DNA from 3 places in the Paenibacillus pedocola genome. Region 1 is predicted to be linked to each of the others. Evidence: riboswitches for the same ligand, from Rfam matches in the RefSeq annotation. Region 1 holds a riboswitch; each other region holds the start of a gene.

Evidence for each region. Region 1 has a riboswitch for cyclic di-AMP ahead of QU597_RS02580 (hypothetical protein). Riboswitches for the same ligand answer to the same signal wherever they lie in the genome.
Region 2: linked by a shared signal. The riboswitch ahead of QU597_RS28870 (NfeD family membrane protein) and the one ahead of QU597_RS02580 (hypothetical protein) in region 1 are both predicted to bind cyclic di-AMP.
Region 3: linked by a shared signal. The riboswitch ahead of kimA (potassium transporter KimA) and the one ahead of QU597_RS02580 (hypothetical protein) in region 1 are both predicted to bind cyclic di-AMP.

What each region holds. Positions count from the first base shown of each region.
Region 1 is NZ_CP134223.1:584,351-590,420, forward strand. Features, by position in the region: gene QU597_RS02555 (ABC transporter ATP-binding protein) at 7-936, shown strand; gene QU597_RS02560 (ABC transporter ATP-binding protein) at 940-1,842, shown strand; gene QU597_RS02565 (ABC transporter permease) at 1,835-3,121, shown strand; gene QU597_RS02570 (hypothetical protein) at 3,134-3,328, shown strand; gene QU597_RS02575 (hypothetical protein) at 3,473-3,712, shown strand; gene QU597_RS02580 (hypothetical protein) at 3,780-4,232, opposite strand; cyclic di-AMP (ydaO/yuaA leader) riboswitch at 4,398-4,565, opposite strand; cyclic di-AMP (ydaO/yuaA leader) riboswitch at 4,991-5,190, shown strand; gene QU597_RS02585 (hypothetical protein) at 5,299-5,709, shown strand; gene QU597_RS02590 (VOC family protein) at 5,783-6,070, opposite strand, start outside.
Region 2 is NZ_CP134223.1:3,246,129-3,252,198, forward strand. Features, by position in the region: gene QU597_RS14110 (NADH-dependent flavin oxidoreductase) at 1-958, shown strand, start outside; gene QU597_RS14115 (P-loop nucleotide/nucleoside kinase family protein) at 1,299-1,892, opposite strand; cyclic di-AMP (ydaO/yuaA leader) riboswitch at 2,204-2,375, shown strand; gene QU597_RS28870 (NfeD family membrane protein) at 2,436-3,077, shown strand; gene QU597_RS14125 (flotillin family protein) at 3,100-4,521, shown strand; gene QU597_RS14130 (GNAT family N-acetyltransferase) at 4,688-5,164, shown strand; gene QU597_RS14135 (GNAT family N-acetyltransferase) at 5,196-6,002, shown strand; gene QU597_RS14140 (5' nucleotidase, NT5C type) at 6,038-6,070, shown strand, end outside.
Region 3 is NZ_CP134223.1:3,510,899-3,516,968, reverse strand. Features, by position in the region: gene QU597_RS15365 (ATP-binding protein) at 1-776, shown strand, start outside; gene QU597_RS15360 (DsbA family protein) at 871-1,626, shown strand; gene QU597_RS15355 (disulfide oxidoreductase) at 1,626-2,057, shown strand; cyclic di-AMP (ydaO/yuaA leader) riboswitch at 2,285-2,442, shown strand; gene kimA (potassium transporter KimA) at 2,567-4,384, shown strand; gene QU597_RS15345 (iron-hydroxamate ABC transporter substrate-binding protein) at 4,597-5,616, shown strand; gene QU597_RS15340 (FecCD family ABC transporter permease) at 5,851-6,070, shown strand, end outside.

The DNA.
Region 1 (6,070 bases):
CATTTCATGGTACAACAGGCCATAGAACTGCGGAACGTAAGCAAGAAACGGCGTAACCGGATTATCGGACCGCTTAATCTGAATCTACCGCAGGGCTATATAACCGCACTAGTGGGCCAGAATGGCTCCGGCAAAAGCACACTGCTGCACATGCTGATGCAGCTGAGCTTCCCTGAAGAGGGCGAGATCCGCTGGTTTGAAGAGGCGCACGGGAACGGGATGCCGCTCGCCCTGCGGCAAACCATTGCTTATGTCCCGGAGAACTCGCAGAGTGAGGAGAATCTATGGACAGCGGAAGAGGCGGCTGAGTTTCGCCGTCAGTGGTACCCGGCATGGGACCAGCAGTATTTTGAAGAATTGCTGGGCAGATTCGAGGTGCCGCAAGGGGCGAGGCTGGGCAAGATGTCGAAGGGCGAGCGCCGCAAGTTCGAGATTGCCGCTGCGCTGGCAGCCCGGCCCAAGCTGCTGCTGCTGGATGAGCCGTCTTCCGGTCTTGATCCTTTTGCCTGGAAGATCCTGATAGAAGCACTGCGTAAATATATGGATGAGACTAACGCAACGGTGCTGATTTGTACCCACATCATCGAGGAAGTACGGAGGCTGGCCGATTATATTGTGCTTATGCATCATGGACAGCTGCTCGGCATGGCCGAGAAAGACAGTCTGTTCGGCTCCTGGAATGAGGTCTGGGTGAATGCGGCAGATGAGGAAGAACTACATGAATTAGCGGCAGAATTGCCGGATGCCCTGAATTTCACCTGGGAGTCATCTGGAATGGGTTCATTTATTACCCAGAAATTTCATCAAAATGAGAAACGCATCCAACAATTGGGCGTAAAGGTTATTAAGAGCCGGGCACTGGAACTGGATGAAATACTCAGCTTATGGACACAAGGACATCGTCCGATCCTGATCGACCAGAAGAGAGGGGACTAACGAATGGAAGCTTTGAAGCTGGAACAGGTAGTGAAGCAATATGGTGATAAAACGGCAGTAAACAGAATTAACCTGAAGGTGGAGCAAGGCGAAATTTATGGGCTGCTGGGGGCCAACGGCGCCGGCAAAACCACAACAATGCGCATGGTGCTTGGTCTGATTTATCCCGATGAGGGGAAGATCCTCTATAACGGCAAGCCGTTCAGTAGCGAGCTGCAGCATCTGATGGGCTATCTGCCGGAAGAGCGCGGCCTCTACCCGAAGGTGAAGGTCAGCGAGCAGATCATCTATCTGGCCCGGCTGCGCGGCATGGCTGCAGGCGATGCGGAGAAGAGCCTGCGTTACTGGCTGGACCGCTTTGAAGTGCCGGAATATTACAACAAGAAGATTGAGGAGCTCTCCAAGGGCAATCAGCAGAAAATGGGTTTTATCGCTGCCGTTGTACATAAGCCGCAAATTCTTATCCTTGATGAAGCCTTCAGCGGACTGGATCCTGTAAATGTAGAGCTCTTAAAGGACACCGTCAGAGAGATGCGCGATCAGGGGACGAGTATCCTGTTCTCTACCCACCGCATGGAGCATGTCGAAGAGCTGTGCCGGAATATTACCATCCTTGACCGTTCCAATACAGTAGTTCAAGGCGATATCCGCGAGATTAAAAAGGGCTATCCGCGTGAGGAGGTATTCCTGCGGACGGTTGGAGAAGTCTCCGGGCTGGAGGGAATCGCCGGAGTAACCGCAGTGCAGAGGCAGGAACGGGGCTATGTGCTGGCGATCAGTGAGATTGGAGCAGCGCAGCGGATTTTGCAGCACGCCGTGCTTGCCGGTGAAGTTGAACATTTCGAAATCAAGGAACCGACGCTAAACCAAATCTTTATCAGAGCGGTGGGTGAATCCAATGAATAAGCTGGGAACGATTATCGGTTTTACATTCAAGAATAAGGTGCGGACTAAATCTTTTTCGATCACAACGCTGATTATCGTGCTGCTGATTACCATCGGTATGAACATTCCTTATTTTATCGACAAGTTCAACGGGGACGACGAAGCGGGTGCTGCGCGCATCGGAGTGGTGACGGAAGCCGGAACCCCGGTATCGGAACTGCTGCTGGCCTATACTGCGCCCGAAGATTCCGAGACCCAGGTATCGCTGGAGTCCTATGCATCTGCGGAAGATGCAGCCCTTCAAAAGGGACTCAAGGAGGGCGATATTAAAGGTTATCTCACCTTCGGCACTGCGGCGGGCGGAGGTGTACCTCCGGTCACTTACCACAGCAATGAAGGAGAGCTGGACGGAGATATCCAAAGTTATCTGCAAGCTGCCCTGCAGCAGGTCAATACGCAGCTGATTACGGAAGGCAAGCTTACGCAGCAGGAAGTGTCCGCCATATTCACGCCGGTCACTATAGAGACGCAGCAGATCGGCGGAGGAAGCGGGACTGACGGCGCCAGTCAGGATGAATCTGCACCTGCGATCAATTATGTGATTGTCTATGTACTGCTGATGCTCTTCTTCTTGTCGATTATGCTGACCGGCAATATGATTGCCGCTGAGGTCACAGCGGAGAAGAGTTCGCGCATTATGGAAATTCTGATTACGAGCGCTTCACCTCTGAGCCAGATGTTCGGCAAGGTGCTGGGGGTGTTCCTGGTCGGGCTGCTGCAGATTGCGATCATTGCCGCAAGCATTGCGGCGAACCTGATGCTGCCGCATAACTCGGGTATTCTGACGGATTTCGATCTTGACTTGAGTCAATTGAATATAGGCATTCTGGTTTACGGCCTCATCCTTTATATTCTGGGCTTCTTCCTGTATGCGCTGATGTATGCCGCTGTAGGCTCGATCGTGAGCCGCACTGAGGAGCTGGGCCAGGCAAGCATGCCGGTGATGATGCTGGGTTTTGTGAACTACTATATTCCGACATTCAGCGTTTCTGCACCGGACACACTGCTGGTTAAGATCGCCAGCTACGTACCGTTCACTTCACCGCTCAGCATGCTGCTGCGGATCGGTGTCGGGGATGTGGCCGTATGGGAAATCGCAGTTTCACTGGTTATTCTGCTGGTTACTATCTTCCTGTTAGGCTGGCTGGCGGCTAAGATCTACCGCACAGGTGTCCTGATGTATGGTAAACGTCCTAGTATCAAAGAGATTAGAAAAGCTATGAAGGCCTACAAAATTTAAGGAGTGGGAATTATGGATAAAAAACAACAACAAAACTTAGCGCTGCTGTTTATATCATCTTTCTTCTCGCTGACGTCTAGCAGACTTGTTCCAGATAGCGGGTCGAATCTGATGGATTTTACGCAAGGGCTTCTAACAGGTATAGGCATTACCGGAATGCTGTTGGCGATCGTATTCTTTGGCAAGTATCATAAGCGCAGCCATTAAGCTAAATTCGTTTCAGGGACAACTATTTAAAGGCATCTCCGCAGTTAATGCGGAGGTGCCTTTTTGGGCGCAGCAGCTAAGGGACTCACTAAAACTGGTGATCCGGCCGTTTATAGTGTACCTTAATAGTAAGGAGTGGTGATTTTGAAATTAAACATAAAAACTCCCGTGCTGGTCACGGTCTCCATTGTACTGATCATAGTAAGCAGTATGCTTAGGCCCGAAGGCTCAACACTGCTGGGGGCGCTGCAGACTCTGCTGCTTGGTCTTGGAATTCTGGGATGCCTGATGGCTTTTTTACGGTTTGCCAAGAGTGGCAACAGTAAGGGCAAAGACATAAACAAAGGCAAGAGCAAGAGTAAAGGCAACAGCAAGGGCAAGTAAAGCCAATAAAGCCGCAGCGGATTGCTGCGGCTTTATTGGTGAATGAATCAGAAGAACAGGCGGCCATTTACACAATAGACAAATTAGCCTGTGATCTCAGCGGCTTCTGCCCCGCCGTGTGCTCACGAACCTGCCGGAGCTGAGCCTTCAGCGCCGGCAGGCTCTTGCCGAGAATTTTGCCGATTTCGGGCAGCGGAAGCAGCAGTCCATACCATAGCGCTTTTACGAGCTGATCGTCCCACGACAACTCTTTAGAGGTGCGCAGATTCCGGCTCTTCGCGGATTTTGTGCATTGCAGGATGCACTCCCGGTAGGCTTCTACCGGAAAGTCGGCTGCTTTCAGCTTTCCTTTGCAATACGGCTCATACAGCTTGTTGAAGGTTCCGGCCGTCACCCGCTCAGCCTCACTGCCCTTCCCGAGCAGAATGGAGCTAAGCGCAAGGACACCTCCGCTGTACTCCCGGATATATTGCTCAAATCCGGCGGCAGCGGCCGGCTGCGGGGATAATAGGTCAGGCATGTCAGCACGTTCCTTCCTGGATTAAGAGATGGATAAGATAGAGAATCACAGCTGTCTGCCTTCAATGTATAGGGGTGCGCAAAAAACCGCAGGCAGAGGAGAACCTCTGCCTGCGGTCCGGATACAGGCGGAAACAGGCCTGATGCCAAAACGTGGCGGATCAAGGGGCTCTCTCTATACACTTACGAGGTTAGCTGCAGGATTCGGGCGGTGAGAGTCGCCCTACCTGGTGAGAATGCGGGAGTCGCAGTCTCCTCAGGATTCACCCCATGGCCGTATTAGCCGGATGGTTCCCCCGTTTCCCGCTGGGCGGGAATTCAGCGTTCGAATATCATCATTTTTGCGAATCGATTCAACACGAATCATACTCTTTCCGGCATGTCTTTGTAAAAAAGCAAAGGGATTCTCTAATTGCGGATTAGCGGGGAATTGCGGCGGGAACAAAGCTGCGCTAGTCGAAAAGACTATTTATCAGCGATTATCAGGTCATTTTCTCGCTCAGGCGTCATCTTTTGATTTTTACTGGAAAAAGACAAGAACCGCTGTAAACTCCGCGGAAGATACACGAACCGGTATTCTTTATCTGTTTTTCCTAACCCCTCAGAAAAGCGGGGAAATCAGAGGATTAGGGAGAATAAAGCTTAAGTAAGCGTTATCTGACCGGTAATCATCCCATTTAATGCATTATTTTGGCGCTATTAGCGTTTTACAAGCGATCATCGCAGAAGGTATGATTACATCTGTTTAAGCGCAATTGAATAAGCAATCCGCTTAATCTCCGTTTACGGAGAGCGGGGGAACCAAACAACCGGAAGCCGATCGTGAGAGGCGGAGCCGGTTATGGGGTGAATCCTGGGAAACTGCGAGAACTGAAAAGTCTCGTATGGATAACAGGTAGGGCGACTCTCAACGCCCGAATCCGGCAGCTAACCTCGTAAGCGTACTGTAGAGAGGATAGGCGCATTGTGACCGTTAATTGGACCACAAAGGGAATCCTTTGTGGTTTTTTGCTGTGCTGGTATAGATGAATGCCGGCTATAACGTGAACCGGGAGGGGGAGACAGAGATGGGCAGCCAGGAGGAATATGTACTCATTAGCGCTCCGACGAAGGCAGGGGAACAGTTTGTTAGAATGCTCCAAATAAAAGGCTGCCGGATGGCAGGGCTCGCCAACAATCCGGCTGAACACGCGCGGCTCCAGGAGCTGGGGGTTGAGGTTATTTTTGAGGTGGATACCCGGCATCTGAATACTTGGCTTAGGCCGCCGTTTGCCGTAGGCAGAATTTATCTGTTCGAGAGCAGTGTGGCATTATGCTGCCGTTATGTGCAGATGTGCCGGACGTGGACCGCGAAGCCTATCTTTGTCATTACCACCTCCATGAATCCGAGACTGGTATACAAAGGGCTTGGGGCGGACCATGTCATCTATACCCATAGCGGGAATGTGGGTCATCTGGTAGCCGAGTGCGAATATTGAACCTGAAAGATATAAGTTTATAGGGGGATAAAAAAACGCCGGTGACCTTAAACAGGTAACCGGCGTTTTCATATTAGCGTTTCGGCATTTTGCTCTCATCCATGTACAGCAGGTTCCAGCGGTGACCGTCCAGGTCGGCAAAGCCTGCGCCGTACATCCAGCCGTCCACTTCACTTGGCTTGCCAAAGATATTTCCTCCGGCAAACTCTACTTTTTGAATAAAGGCATCTACTTCTTCTCTGCTTTCTGCACCAATGGAAAAGATGACTTCTGCGCATTGGGAAGTATCAGCGATTGTTGAACCTGTGAATTTCTCAAACGCCGCATCCGGGAACAGCAGAATCGTCGTTTGCCCTATGGC
Region 2 (6,070 bases), 2.7 Mb from region 1:
TACAGGATGTACGCATGTTCAAGCAAACGGTATAGGTTTTACACATGAGTTTGCAGGTTATAATGATACATTTATTCCAAGTTTACGAAAATTAGCCGATGCGGCGAAAAGTGGAGGAGCTCCTGCGGTTCTTCAAGTTTTCCATGCAGGGAATAAAGCACTGCCGGCTCTGACTCCAAATGGGGATGTAGTGAGTTCAAGCGCTGTAGAGACTGAGGCTACGGCCTTTGCCCCTTCAGTTTTACCGAGAGCACTTTCTCAGGATGAGATCCTGGACGTAATTCGTGCATTTGGAGAAACAACAAGACGAGCCATTGAAGCAGGATTTGATGGCGTTGAAATTCATGGTGCACATGGGTTTTTGCTGCAAAACTTCTTTTCTCCATTCTTCAATAGACGTGAGGATCAATGGGGAGGGACGCTAGAAAATCGTTTGCGTTTCCCGTTGGCTGTCATTCATGAAATGAAATCTGTAATTCAAAAGCATGCCACAAAACCGTTTATTCTCGGCTACCGATTTTCTCCTGACGAACCCATGGAAGGTGGTCTTCGAATGAACGATACCTATACATTGATTGATCGTCTGATTACAGAAGGTGTGGATTATGTGCATGCTTCACTTACGGATGCTCTCACATCAAAGCCGGTGGATAGTCAAAATGAAGAAACATATCTTGAATTAATAGTGGGATATGTAAACGGTAGATTGCCAGTAATGGCTGCTGGTTCTATGGTAACTCCAGATGATGTTGCAGCCGTATTGGATAAAGGATTAACCCTCGCAGCTGTTGGACATACGTTGATTATGAATCCTGACTGGGTAGAAAAAGTTCAGGATGATAAGGAAGCAGAAATTGAGACAGCCATTAGGATTTCAAAGGTAAGCGAGCTTGAGCTTCCTCAAAAACTATGGAATACAATTAAAGCTTCAGGCCCATGGTTTAAAATCGAAGAATAATATCGCAACTAGGAGCCGATGGGCGGTAAACAAGTGGTGATCGAGACAAGCCTGACGAAGGCACTCCTAAGGAGATAAGCTACCGTTAGATTGAATTGCTGAAGCCGATGCAATTGCGGCTGTTGAGCAGAAGCTTGCTGAGCTTAAAGAAGGGACTAATGCTTATCTGGCTCTGTCAGATAGCCCCCTTATATCAACGATACTTTATCGACCGAATATTATCTATATAATACCGACAGCTACCTCCGAGTTAACTTGGGGTAGCTGTTTTTGGATTGAGAGTAAGGAGAATTTGAAGATAAGCATTACTATGGGAATATAAGTTTTACGTCCATTCTCTTTAATTATTATCACTGTAAATAAACCGCTCTACCTGCTCAGCGGTAGCCGCTATATTAGGATGCGAATTGTCGATCAGCGTTACATTTGCTTCCGGCAAAGGCCATGCAAGGGTGCGGCTGCCGAGTGACGAGCGGAAGAGCTCCCAATGACGGAACTTCCAGTCATCCAGCGGAGAATGCCTGCCCTGTATTCGCTTGCGGAAAAGCTCCTCGTCAGCTAATGTGACCATCACGACTTTGACTAGAACGTCCTGCAGTGTTAGGCCGATCCGCTTCAGCTCGCTTTCAATCCAGCCAGGATCCGCTGCTTCCTTAGTGAAGGGTCCAACCACGTAGACATCGCTGTCCAGGCCGAGATTATCGAGAGCGGCATCCATGGTGATCCGGTATCCCAGATCGCGGCACAGTCTTTTGTATTCGGCGGAATCCCTGTCTGTGGGGTCTAGCCCGTGCATAGTCATAATTGCATCTGCCGCAGGCCTTAATAAAATATCCATGTCGAAAAAGGCGGCTTTGCGGCGGGAAGCAACTGCCTTGGCTAATGTAGTTTTACCGGCACCTGCCGGACCCAGGAAAAAGACAAGTTTGTTCATTGTAATAGGCTCCTTATGATCTGAGTCAAGATGAATTCCAGCTACCTTATCGTAACATGCTTGCCGTTTCAGTTGGAAATCAAAAGAGCGCAGATCCGGGGATGTTTTTTGCGGTGTTTACTGGCCGGATGGGACAGCTTGCGAGAAATGGAGTAAAAATGAGCAAATCATCGGGCGCTTAAGAGCGAAGTCAAAGAATACGCCTTCATTCGTGAAGAGACGGCATTATTTGGCTTTTTATTCCATATGGGACGTTTTACATTAAACGAACACAGGCGTAAGATTCAAATCAGCAACCGAATAATATAACTGTTCTCAAATGGCTGAATTCCGTTAACGGGAACGGGGGAACCAATGGTGAACGCTGCTGATAAGACGCTGCGGCCCACCCGGGGTGAATCCTTGCTAAGCTCATTGGCAGGGTAGGGCAATCTCGCTGCCCGAATCCGTCAGCTAACCCCGTAAGCCTCGAAGAGAGAGGATGAGCGCCATGATCGATTAACCGACCACGGAGAGCCCTGCCGCTTCTGTGGTCTTTTTGCTGTGCAAGCAGGAAGAAAAAACGTTCTGTATAAAGACAAAAAGTCTTATAACAACGTAAGAAAGAGTGTTAAATACTATCGCAAATGCTACAAAGGGGGGATTGATATCGTTACTGTATTTATCGTCTGCTTCTGGGTAGGACTACTGCTTCTCCTAAGCGGCGGATTTCATGGGCATGGTCTGGCAAGTCATATGCATGTTGGAGGCGGTGATGCTGGAGGTCCGGGTTTTGTGCCTATACTTCCGCTGATGGTATTTGTCACAGTCTGGGGTGGTACGGGTTATGTCCTGACGCGGTTTAGCGTGATGACTATGCTTGTAGTGGTGCTGATCTGCACCGTGGTTGCCTTATTGGTGGGCAGTCTGATGTATGTAGTGCTGGCCCGGGTGATGACCCGGTATGACAGCAGCATGAATGAAATGGATTATGATCCATCGGGTCTACTTGGATACATCAGTATTCCTGCATTGGATGGAGCGGTTGGGGAAATGAAATATGTGCTGCACGGAACGAAACGATCCATAGGAGTAAGGGCAGAAGCCGGCCAGCAGCTCACCAAGGGCGATAGGGTGATTATTCTGAAGGTGGATAAAGGAATAGCAACAGTAACTCTCTTTGAGAGTGAAATCGGACAATTATAAATAACGGGGAGTGTCGAATGTTATGGTTCTTCTTTATTTAATCTCAGCAATTGTTGTAGTTATCCTGCTTGCATTGTTCAGTATCGTGAATTCTTATAAAAAGGTTCCGCCCAATCAGGCGATGATTGTGTACGGCCTTGGCGGAAAAAGAGTGGTACAGGGCGGCGGGACATTCGTCATCCCCGGCTTCCAGAACAATAAAACGATCTCTATGATGCTGATGAGCTTTGATGTCATCCCGGCGCAGGCAATGTTCTCCCGGCAAGGCATCAAGCTCAACCTGGAGGCAGTCGCTCAGATTAAGATCAAAAGTGATCCTACCGCTATTCTGACTGCCAGCGAGCAGTTTATCGACCGGCCGGAAGAAGACCGCGAGACGATAATCCTGCATTCAGTGGAAGGTCATCTGCGCGGTTTAATCGGGCAATTATCGGTAGAATCGATACTTAAGACACCTGACGAAATTAACAGCAAGATGCGGGAAACCTGCTCGGAAGACCTCGATAAGATGGGGCTGGAAGTAGTCAGCTTCACCATTAAGAAAATTACCGACGACAAAGGCTACATCGACAATATGGGGGTTCCGGAAATTGAGCGCATCCGCCGCGATGCCAGCATTGCCAAAGCGGAAGCAGAACGCGATATTCAGATTAAACAAGCGGAGGCTGAGAAAGAATCCTCCATTGCCAAAGCCAATGCACATCAGGCCACCATTGAAGCGGAAACCGCTGCCCGCGCCAAGGAATCCCTGTTCGAGAAGGATTTGAACATTAAGCAGGCAGACTTTAAGCTGGAGACAGAAGTGAAGAAAGCCCAGGCGGATCTTGCGTACGAATTGCAGCAGAACAAAATCAAGCAGTCGCTGGTTACTGAACAGGTCAAAATAACGCAGATGGAAGCGGAAGCCAACCGGACAGTCCGGGAAATCGAAGTGGAGCTCAGACAGAAGGAGCTGGAGGCAACGGTAATCAAGCCTGCTCAGGCGGAAAACCAGGCTACGATTATGAGAGCGGAAGCAGCCAAGCAGCGGCAAATTCTTGAAGCGGAAGCTGAGGCAGCCACGACAACCAAACGCGGGCTGGCAACGGCCGAAGCAGAGCTGGCGAAGGGTAAGGCTAACGCGGAAATTGTTCAACTGGCTGGAGCGGCGGAAGCAGGTGCACTGGAGAAGAAAGCCGAAGCATACAAACAGTTCACGCAAGCCGCGCTCACAGTAGAATTCCTGAAGGTTCTGCCTGAGCTGGCTGAGAAAATCGCGTCCCCATTGGCTAAGGTTGATAAGATTACAGTGATTTCACAGGATGGAGCTTCATCCGGCGTGAACAAAATTACCGGAGATATCGCCAAAATCATGACCCAGATTCCTGAATTGACTCAGACGCTAACCGGTATGAACGTGACCGAGGCGATTAGCGGGCTGCTCGGCAGAAATAAAGAACAGTAATCCATTATCGAAGTATTATTCAAACCAGCTCTGTACAGCGGCGATAGCTATTCGTGCCGTACAGGGCTGGTTTCGTTTGTTTCGGCCGGGATCAGTAGTTCAGGTCTGTTGAATCCTGTATAATAGCAAAATAAAACAGATTAGGATTGTTGGGGGCAGAATACAGATGAACATAAGACCGATTCAAATTTCAGACAACGGCTCAATCGAACGGATTATCCGTGAATGCCTGATTGAATACGGAGGCAACCGTGACGGGCTGGCCTGGGCTGATGCGAGCATGCATGATCTTTACAGCTATTACAATGCAGCAGAGAACAGGGCTTACTGGATTGTAGAAGAAGACGGGGAAGTGCTGGGAGGCTGTGGAATCGCCGCTTTTGACGGGTCGGATGAAGTGTGTGAATTGCAGAAAATGTACCTCACTACGTCAACCAGAGGTACAGGAATCGCCTCGGAGCTGTTACAGACTGCTCTCGATTTCGCCAAGCTCCACTATAAACAATGTTACCTGGAAACGCTGCAGACCATGGCCGCAGCGAACCGCTTTTATCAGAAGCAGGGCTTCTCACTGCTGGCGGAGCCGCTTGCCGGATCTGAGCATTTTGCCTGTGACGCCTGGTATATTAAGGATCTAAGCTAGCTAGAGTATTAACATGGAGGAGGTGAATCCAGTGGAACTTCCAGTCCTGACCCGCACACTTGCTGCACAAATCCTGCAGTCTGAGACAGACTATCTCACATCAAGAATTCAATCCATCCTAGAGCGGAAAGGGAATCCGGAGGGAGTGGAGATTGCACGTTTCGGGAATGCTGCTGCTTTTTACATCAGGACTATGCCTTGGGCACTGTTCAATTCCGTTAAAGGACTCTCGGATGAAGATAGTGATCAGTTGGAGGCTATCCTTCAGTTCTACCGGTCCAGAGACCGGGCCTTTCAGATCGATATCGATCCGGTCCGTTCCGGTTCCAGGCTATTCACAGCTCTGGCAGAAAAGGGCTTGCATCAAACAGGCTTTCATTCTGTGCTATACGGGCTACCTAAGCAAGAACCGCCTGCGTCACAGTCTAATATAAAGATTACTGAAATAACGCAGCCGTCTGAATTTGACTCTTTTGCCGAAATTCATTGCCTGGGCTCCGGGATGCCGCTATCTGCCAAACCTCATTTCATGAACAATAATATTGGACTACTGAATAGACCGGGCTGGAAGCTGTTTCTGGCTACGCTTGATGATGTGCCGGCTGGAGTAGCAGTGATGCATATTAGCGGGAGTATAGCTTCCTGCACGCTGGCTGCGACCGCGCCGGAATACCGGAACCGTGGTATACAAACCGCACTGATACAACGCAGACTGTACGAAGCTCATTTTGCGGGTTGTCAGCTTGTTGCTGCACAGGCCAGCTTCGGGTCTACCAGCCAGAATAATCTGGAGCGTGCGGGCTTCCAGATCGCCTGGACACGGTCAGTATGGGGCTGAACAGAAAAATAGAATATAGAAATAGGAGACAATCTATGAGAAAACCAATTATCGCAGTCGATATGGAT
Region 3 (6,070 bases), 2.9 Mb from region 1:
AAAGCGCAGACCGGATGAAAAGTGAATTTCTGGCCATAATGAGCCATGAAATCAGAACACCGCTGAACGGGATTATTGGAATTAATCAACTTTTGGCAGAGGATATTGAGAATCCGGATCAGCAGGAAATGCTGCGGCTGCAATATAGAAGCAGTCAGGCGCTGCTTAATGTTATAAGTGATGTTCTGGATATTTCCCGTCTGGAATCAGATGGAATGCAGCTGCGTAGTGAAACCTTTCAACTGCCTGTATTGCTGGAGGAATGTATTGATTTGTTTGAGGCAACCGCCAGAGAAAAGAATCTGCAGCTCCATTTGCAGGTATCGCAGGATATTCCAGAATATTTGGTCGGAGACAGCTTAAGGATCCGTCAAATTATGGTGAATCTAATCGGTAATGCCGTGAAATTCACTCCGTTTGGTGATATACATGTAACAGTAGAATCCTCTGGTGGGCAAGAGAATGGCCAGGGCTTAACATTCCGGATAAAAGATACAGGAATCGGAATTCCTCCGGAAAAACTGGAGCTGCTGTTTCAGCCGTTCACCCAGCTGGATGCCTCCCATAGCAGGCAGTATCAAGGTACAGGGCTGGGCCTCGCAATTTGCAAGAAGCTGATAGAGCTAATGAATGGACGAATCTGGGCAGAATCGGAGGTTGATAAAGGTACAGAGTTTATTTTGAATATTAGGCTGCCGTCCGCGGAGACAGAGCCCCGGCAAGTGCAGGATAAGAGTGAACAGAAGGGGAGGCAAATGAAACCGGAGGCCGTGTAAGCTCTGGTTTGCCAAAGTGAGAAGTTTAATTATATAATTTTAAATTATATGATTCATATCTTATGGGTCCTAATGGACAGAAAGGAACTCTCATTTGAGCCAAAACAAACGGAAAACCGCCGCGATTCCCCAAATGAGCAAACAGGAGAAACGTAAGGCAGAGCTGGAACAGCAGAAGCAGAAAACGAGAATCCTGATTGTCAGCACAATAGCTTTAGTAGTCATTATCTTTGTAGGGTTATACTTGCTGGCAGCAAAGGACAATTCCAATGAGGTTTCTTCCGCCGAGCCGTTAAGTTTTAACTACAGTGAACTTCCAAGACTCGGAAAAGAGGATGCACCGGTCAAAATCGTCGAATTCGGTGATTTTAAATGCCCGGCCTGCGCTCAATTCACCGGTGTCATTAAGCCGCAGATTGTCCAGGAGTATGTGAATCAGGATAAAGCAGCCTTTTATTTTGTAAACATGGCTTTTATCGGACCGGATTCGACTACAGCCTCGCTTGCCGCATTGTCTGTCTATCATCAGAACAGTGATGCATTCTGGACCTATTATGACGCTCTATATGCCAATCAGGGCGACGAGAACAAGGAATGGGCGACCACAGACTATTTAGTGGATCTGGCCCGAAAGGAAAACCTGCCGGTTGACTTTGATCTGCTGCGCAAAGATATTGAAGACAAGACCTATATGGATGAACTACAGACCGATATTGACCTTGCTAAAAACGCAGGAGTTAGTTCAACACCAACCGTATTTGTTAACGGAGTGATGGTTAAAGAACCGTTTAATATTGAAGCCATCGACGCCCAGATCAAAGTCGCTTCTGATGCGGTGGATGCCGAGTGATGAAATTCTCTACCTTTTGCCGCCGCCACTGTCTGTATTTGGCCTGGTTTGTGTCCATCATTGCCGTTGCCGGCAGCTTGTACTTAAGTGAAGTCCTCAAATATGAACCCTGTAAGCTGTGCTGGTTCCAGCGTATCTTTATGTATCCGCAGCTGTTTCTGCTTGGAATTGCCACGTACCGGGGGGATAAGCGCATCATTCCCTACGTATTGCCTTTAAGTATTATTGGCGGGAGCATCTCATTGTATCACTATTCCGAGCAGAAGATTCCTGCGCTGAGCAAAGTGCTTCCTTGCACCATCGGCGTTCCTTGTAATCAGGATTATATTAACTTATTGGGGTTCATTACAATTCCTTTAATGGCTCTGACAGCGTTTGTGCTGATCACAATATTGCTGTGGACCGGACGCAAGACTGATCAGATGGAATAGGCAGCGGGTAGACTGAATTCAAGCCTAAATTATTCCTGATTTTTTTGTCACATTTTACATCCAAAACACTCTAAAACCAAGGTAATGAGGGATAATGCAAGAGAATGAAAGATCGACTTATCCCCGATCTTGGATTTGCGTGTTTTGGATGTTTTTTCATTCTTTTTTCATTTGATTCAAAGCTTTACTGTAAATGCATTGTAGACTATCATTAGACCTTGTGAGAAGTTGAATATGCGCTGAATTTTCCGAAGGGAAAACGGGGGAACCAAACTTGGCCGTAAGGCCATTGGGGTGAATCGGAAGCAGTCACAATGACTGCAACTGTAGGGCTACCACAGCCCGAATCCGCCAGCTAACCTCGTAAGCAAGGGTGGGATAATGACCATGCCTAGGCATGCGGATCATTTCCGTATGCTTATTTTTGTGCCTGCATTTATGAAATCCGCCTATGAAAACAGCGCACGGTACTACCGTTTCAACTCACAAAGAGAGGAACTGTTACTACAATGGTAAGCAAGGTAAAACGACTATTGATCGGGCGTCCGATGAAGTCGAACGAACTCGATCATGAAAAGTTATCCAAGGTGAAAGCACTGGCTGTCCTGTCTTCTGATGCGCTCTCGTCTGTAGCCTACGGAACGGAACAAATCCTGATTGTACTGGTGGCCGCAGGTTTCACTGCCATCTGGTACTCACTGCCAATTGCATTAGCCGTTCTGGGCTTGCTGGCCATACTTATTTTGTCCTATCGCCAGACGATCTTCGCTTATCCGCAAGGGGGCGGGGCATACATCGTGGCCAAGAGCAATCTCGGTGTTCCTACCGGCCTGTTAGCCGGAGGCTCTTTATTGGTAGATTATATTCTTACTGTTGCGGTTAGTGCCTCAGCCGGTACAGACGCGATTACATCCGCTTTTCCAGGTTTGCATGATCATTCTGTACTGATTGCGGTATCCGTTATTTTACTGTTAACAATTGTCAATCTGCGCGGTGTTACGGAATCGGCTTCTTTTATAGCAATCCCGGTATATTTGTTCGTAGTATCTATCTTTGTCCTGATTGTTGCCGGAGTATTCAAATACATGACCGGCGGCGCTCATGCCAATGTGCCTGAAATCGGGTCTGCTGTATCAAACGTCAGCCTGTTCCTCTTGCTTAAGGCGTTCAGCTCCGGCTGTTCAGCCTTGACCGGGGTAGAAGCGGTATCGAATGCTATCCCGAACTTCAAGGCGCCGGCCGAAAAAAATGCAGCCAAAACCTTGATGATGATGGGGCTTATCCTTGGTATTATGTTTACAGGAATCACCCTGCTGGCCTACTGGTACGGAGTAATGCCTGATGAAAAAGCAACCGTTGTTTCGCAAATTGCTGAATCCACTTTCGGCCGCGGCGGTTTGTACTTCTTCATTCAAGGGATCACGGCAGTGATTTTGTTCCTGGCAGCAAATACGGCATACTCGGCATTCCCGCTGCTTGCCTTTATGTTCGCCAAAGACAAATATCTGCCCCATGCCTTTATGGTCCGCGGAGACCGGCTGGGCTTCTCTAATGGTATTATTTTTCTCGGTGTGCTATCAGCATTGCTGGTTGCTGCATTCCACGGAAATACAGAAAGCCTGATTCCGCTCTATGCGGTAGGGGTATTTATCCCATTCACTTTATCCCAGCTTGGAATGATGGTGCATTGGTATAAAGACAAACCAAAAGGCTGGCAAAACAAATTTGCCGTCAATACAGTGGGTATGCTCACTACACTTACGATTACACTGATTTTCATTATTACGAAATTCTCAAGTGTCTGGATGGCTTTCATCTTTCTGCCGGTTGTTATGATCGTATTCCACCGCATTCACGGCCATTATCAGAATACGGCAGATCAGCTGCGCATTTGTCCATCTACAGATAAACCGTGTATCAAGGGAAGTACCGTAGTGGTTCCAGTCGCTGGTGTTACACGTGCCGTGCTGCATTCGATCAGCTATGCGAAGTCTTTGACCGAAAATGTGGTCGCTGTGTATGTTGGTTTTGATGAAGAAGAGATTCACAAGATGGAGCAAAAGTGGGAGGAATGGAATCCGGGCGTACGCCTGATTGTCCTTCGTTCCCGTTACCGCAGCATCATCCGTCCGTTAGTGAAGTTTATTGATACGGTAGAGTGGAAGACAGCCTCGACGGACCATATTACAATACTGATTCCACAATTTATCACTAAGCATTGGTGGCAGGCGATTCTCCATAACCAGACCAGCTTGTTCATCCGCTCGTATTTAATGAATCAAAAAGATATTGTTGTAGCGACAGTACCTTATCATTTGCACAAATAGACAGGTATATTCCAGCAGACGGCTGTTTCCGTATTTCACGGAGGCAGCCGTTTTTTTATGGATTTTAACCGGATCTGAATCTCAGTATACAGATAGGGAAATAAATATTATATTGACATAGATAATGAGAATCAATATCATTTAAAGAGTTAAGGCGAAGGCACTTCAAAAACCTTTGACCAAAAAGGATAAATATACAGGAGGGGTATTACATGTTTTTGTTTGATCAAAAGAAATCCGGGAGTAGGAAGCTGGTCTTGGCCGGCCTCTTGACAATGACTGTATTCTTGTCCGCTTGCGGCAATAACAACAATGGCAATGCGGCAAATTCTAGTGCTGCACCTGCGGCAACCGCTGAGGCTACAACTGCACCAACAGAAACCGCTGCTCCGGCTGCGGAGAAGACTGTGACTGATGCCATGGGGCATAAAGTAACTGTTCCTGCAAATCCACAGCGTGTGCTTGGTTCTTATCTGGAAGACTATCTGGTAACACTCGGGGTAACTCCAGTTGCCCAATGGTCCGTGTCAAACGGGATTCAGGACTACTTGTCCGACGCGCTTAAAGATGTGCCTACGATCAGCTACGATCTTCCGCTGGAGGCTGTAACCAGCTTCGCACCGGACTTCCATATCGTCCAGTCTGAAGGCAGTGTGCAGAACGGTCTGTATGATCAGCTGAACAAAATCGCGCCTACCTATGTACTGGGCGATGAGATCAGCAAGGACTGGCGCAAAACGCTGCTTACAATCGGTGAACTGCTGAATAAGACTCCTGAGGCTGAACAAGCGATTGCTGAATACGACCAAAAGGCTGCAGACGCTAAGGAAAAAATTACAGCATCATCCGGTGACAAATCCGTTGCCATTTTGTGGCTGGTGCAAAAGAGCTTCTTTATTGTGGATGAAACACGCAGCAGTGGCTCTGTATTATACGGCGACCTTGGCTTGAAGCTTCCTAACCTTGTAACAGAGATTCCGGCTGACTCCAGAGCGACCTGGAATCCTATATCACTTGAGAAACTGGCTGAACTGACTGCTGATCATATTTTCCTTGTGAACAGCGATAAAACAGATGCATCAGAAATTCTGAACGGACCCATCTGGAAGGGGATTCCTGCTGTTAAGGCAGGAAATGTTACAGAACTCAGTGCATCCAGCAGCTGGCTCTACAGCGGTGCTTATGCTAACTCCAAAACGATTGATGATGTGCTTAGCGCGCTTGTAAAATAAGGGAGCTGAAAATTTCTTTAGCGGCCCGAGAAATGTGCAGGTTTTTATACCTTCGGGTATAAGGCCTGCATCTTTTTTAAGTGTTTTGTGAAAAACAGAACAAATTTTTCATGAGATACCTGGAGTCTTGTACATGTTTCTTTTATTTGCGATAATGAGAATGATATACAGTATCAATCAAGTGAGATTCGTTATCATCAATGACTTGAATTTAATCCATTAAGGGGAAGACTTATGGCCGCATCTACACATTCTACAGCTGAATCTACAAAGATGGATGGAGCGATGCCACTGAAATCCAGACCGGCTGCGGCTGCTTTTATTTTATTTTTCGGACTTGCAGCAATGCTCTTCGGTCTCGCGCTTTCCGTATCGGTAGGTGCGGCAGATATCAAGCTGGCGACGGTCTGGGAAGCTGTATTCAGGTTTAACCCGGATCTGCAGCAGCATCAGA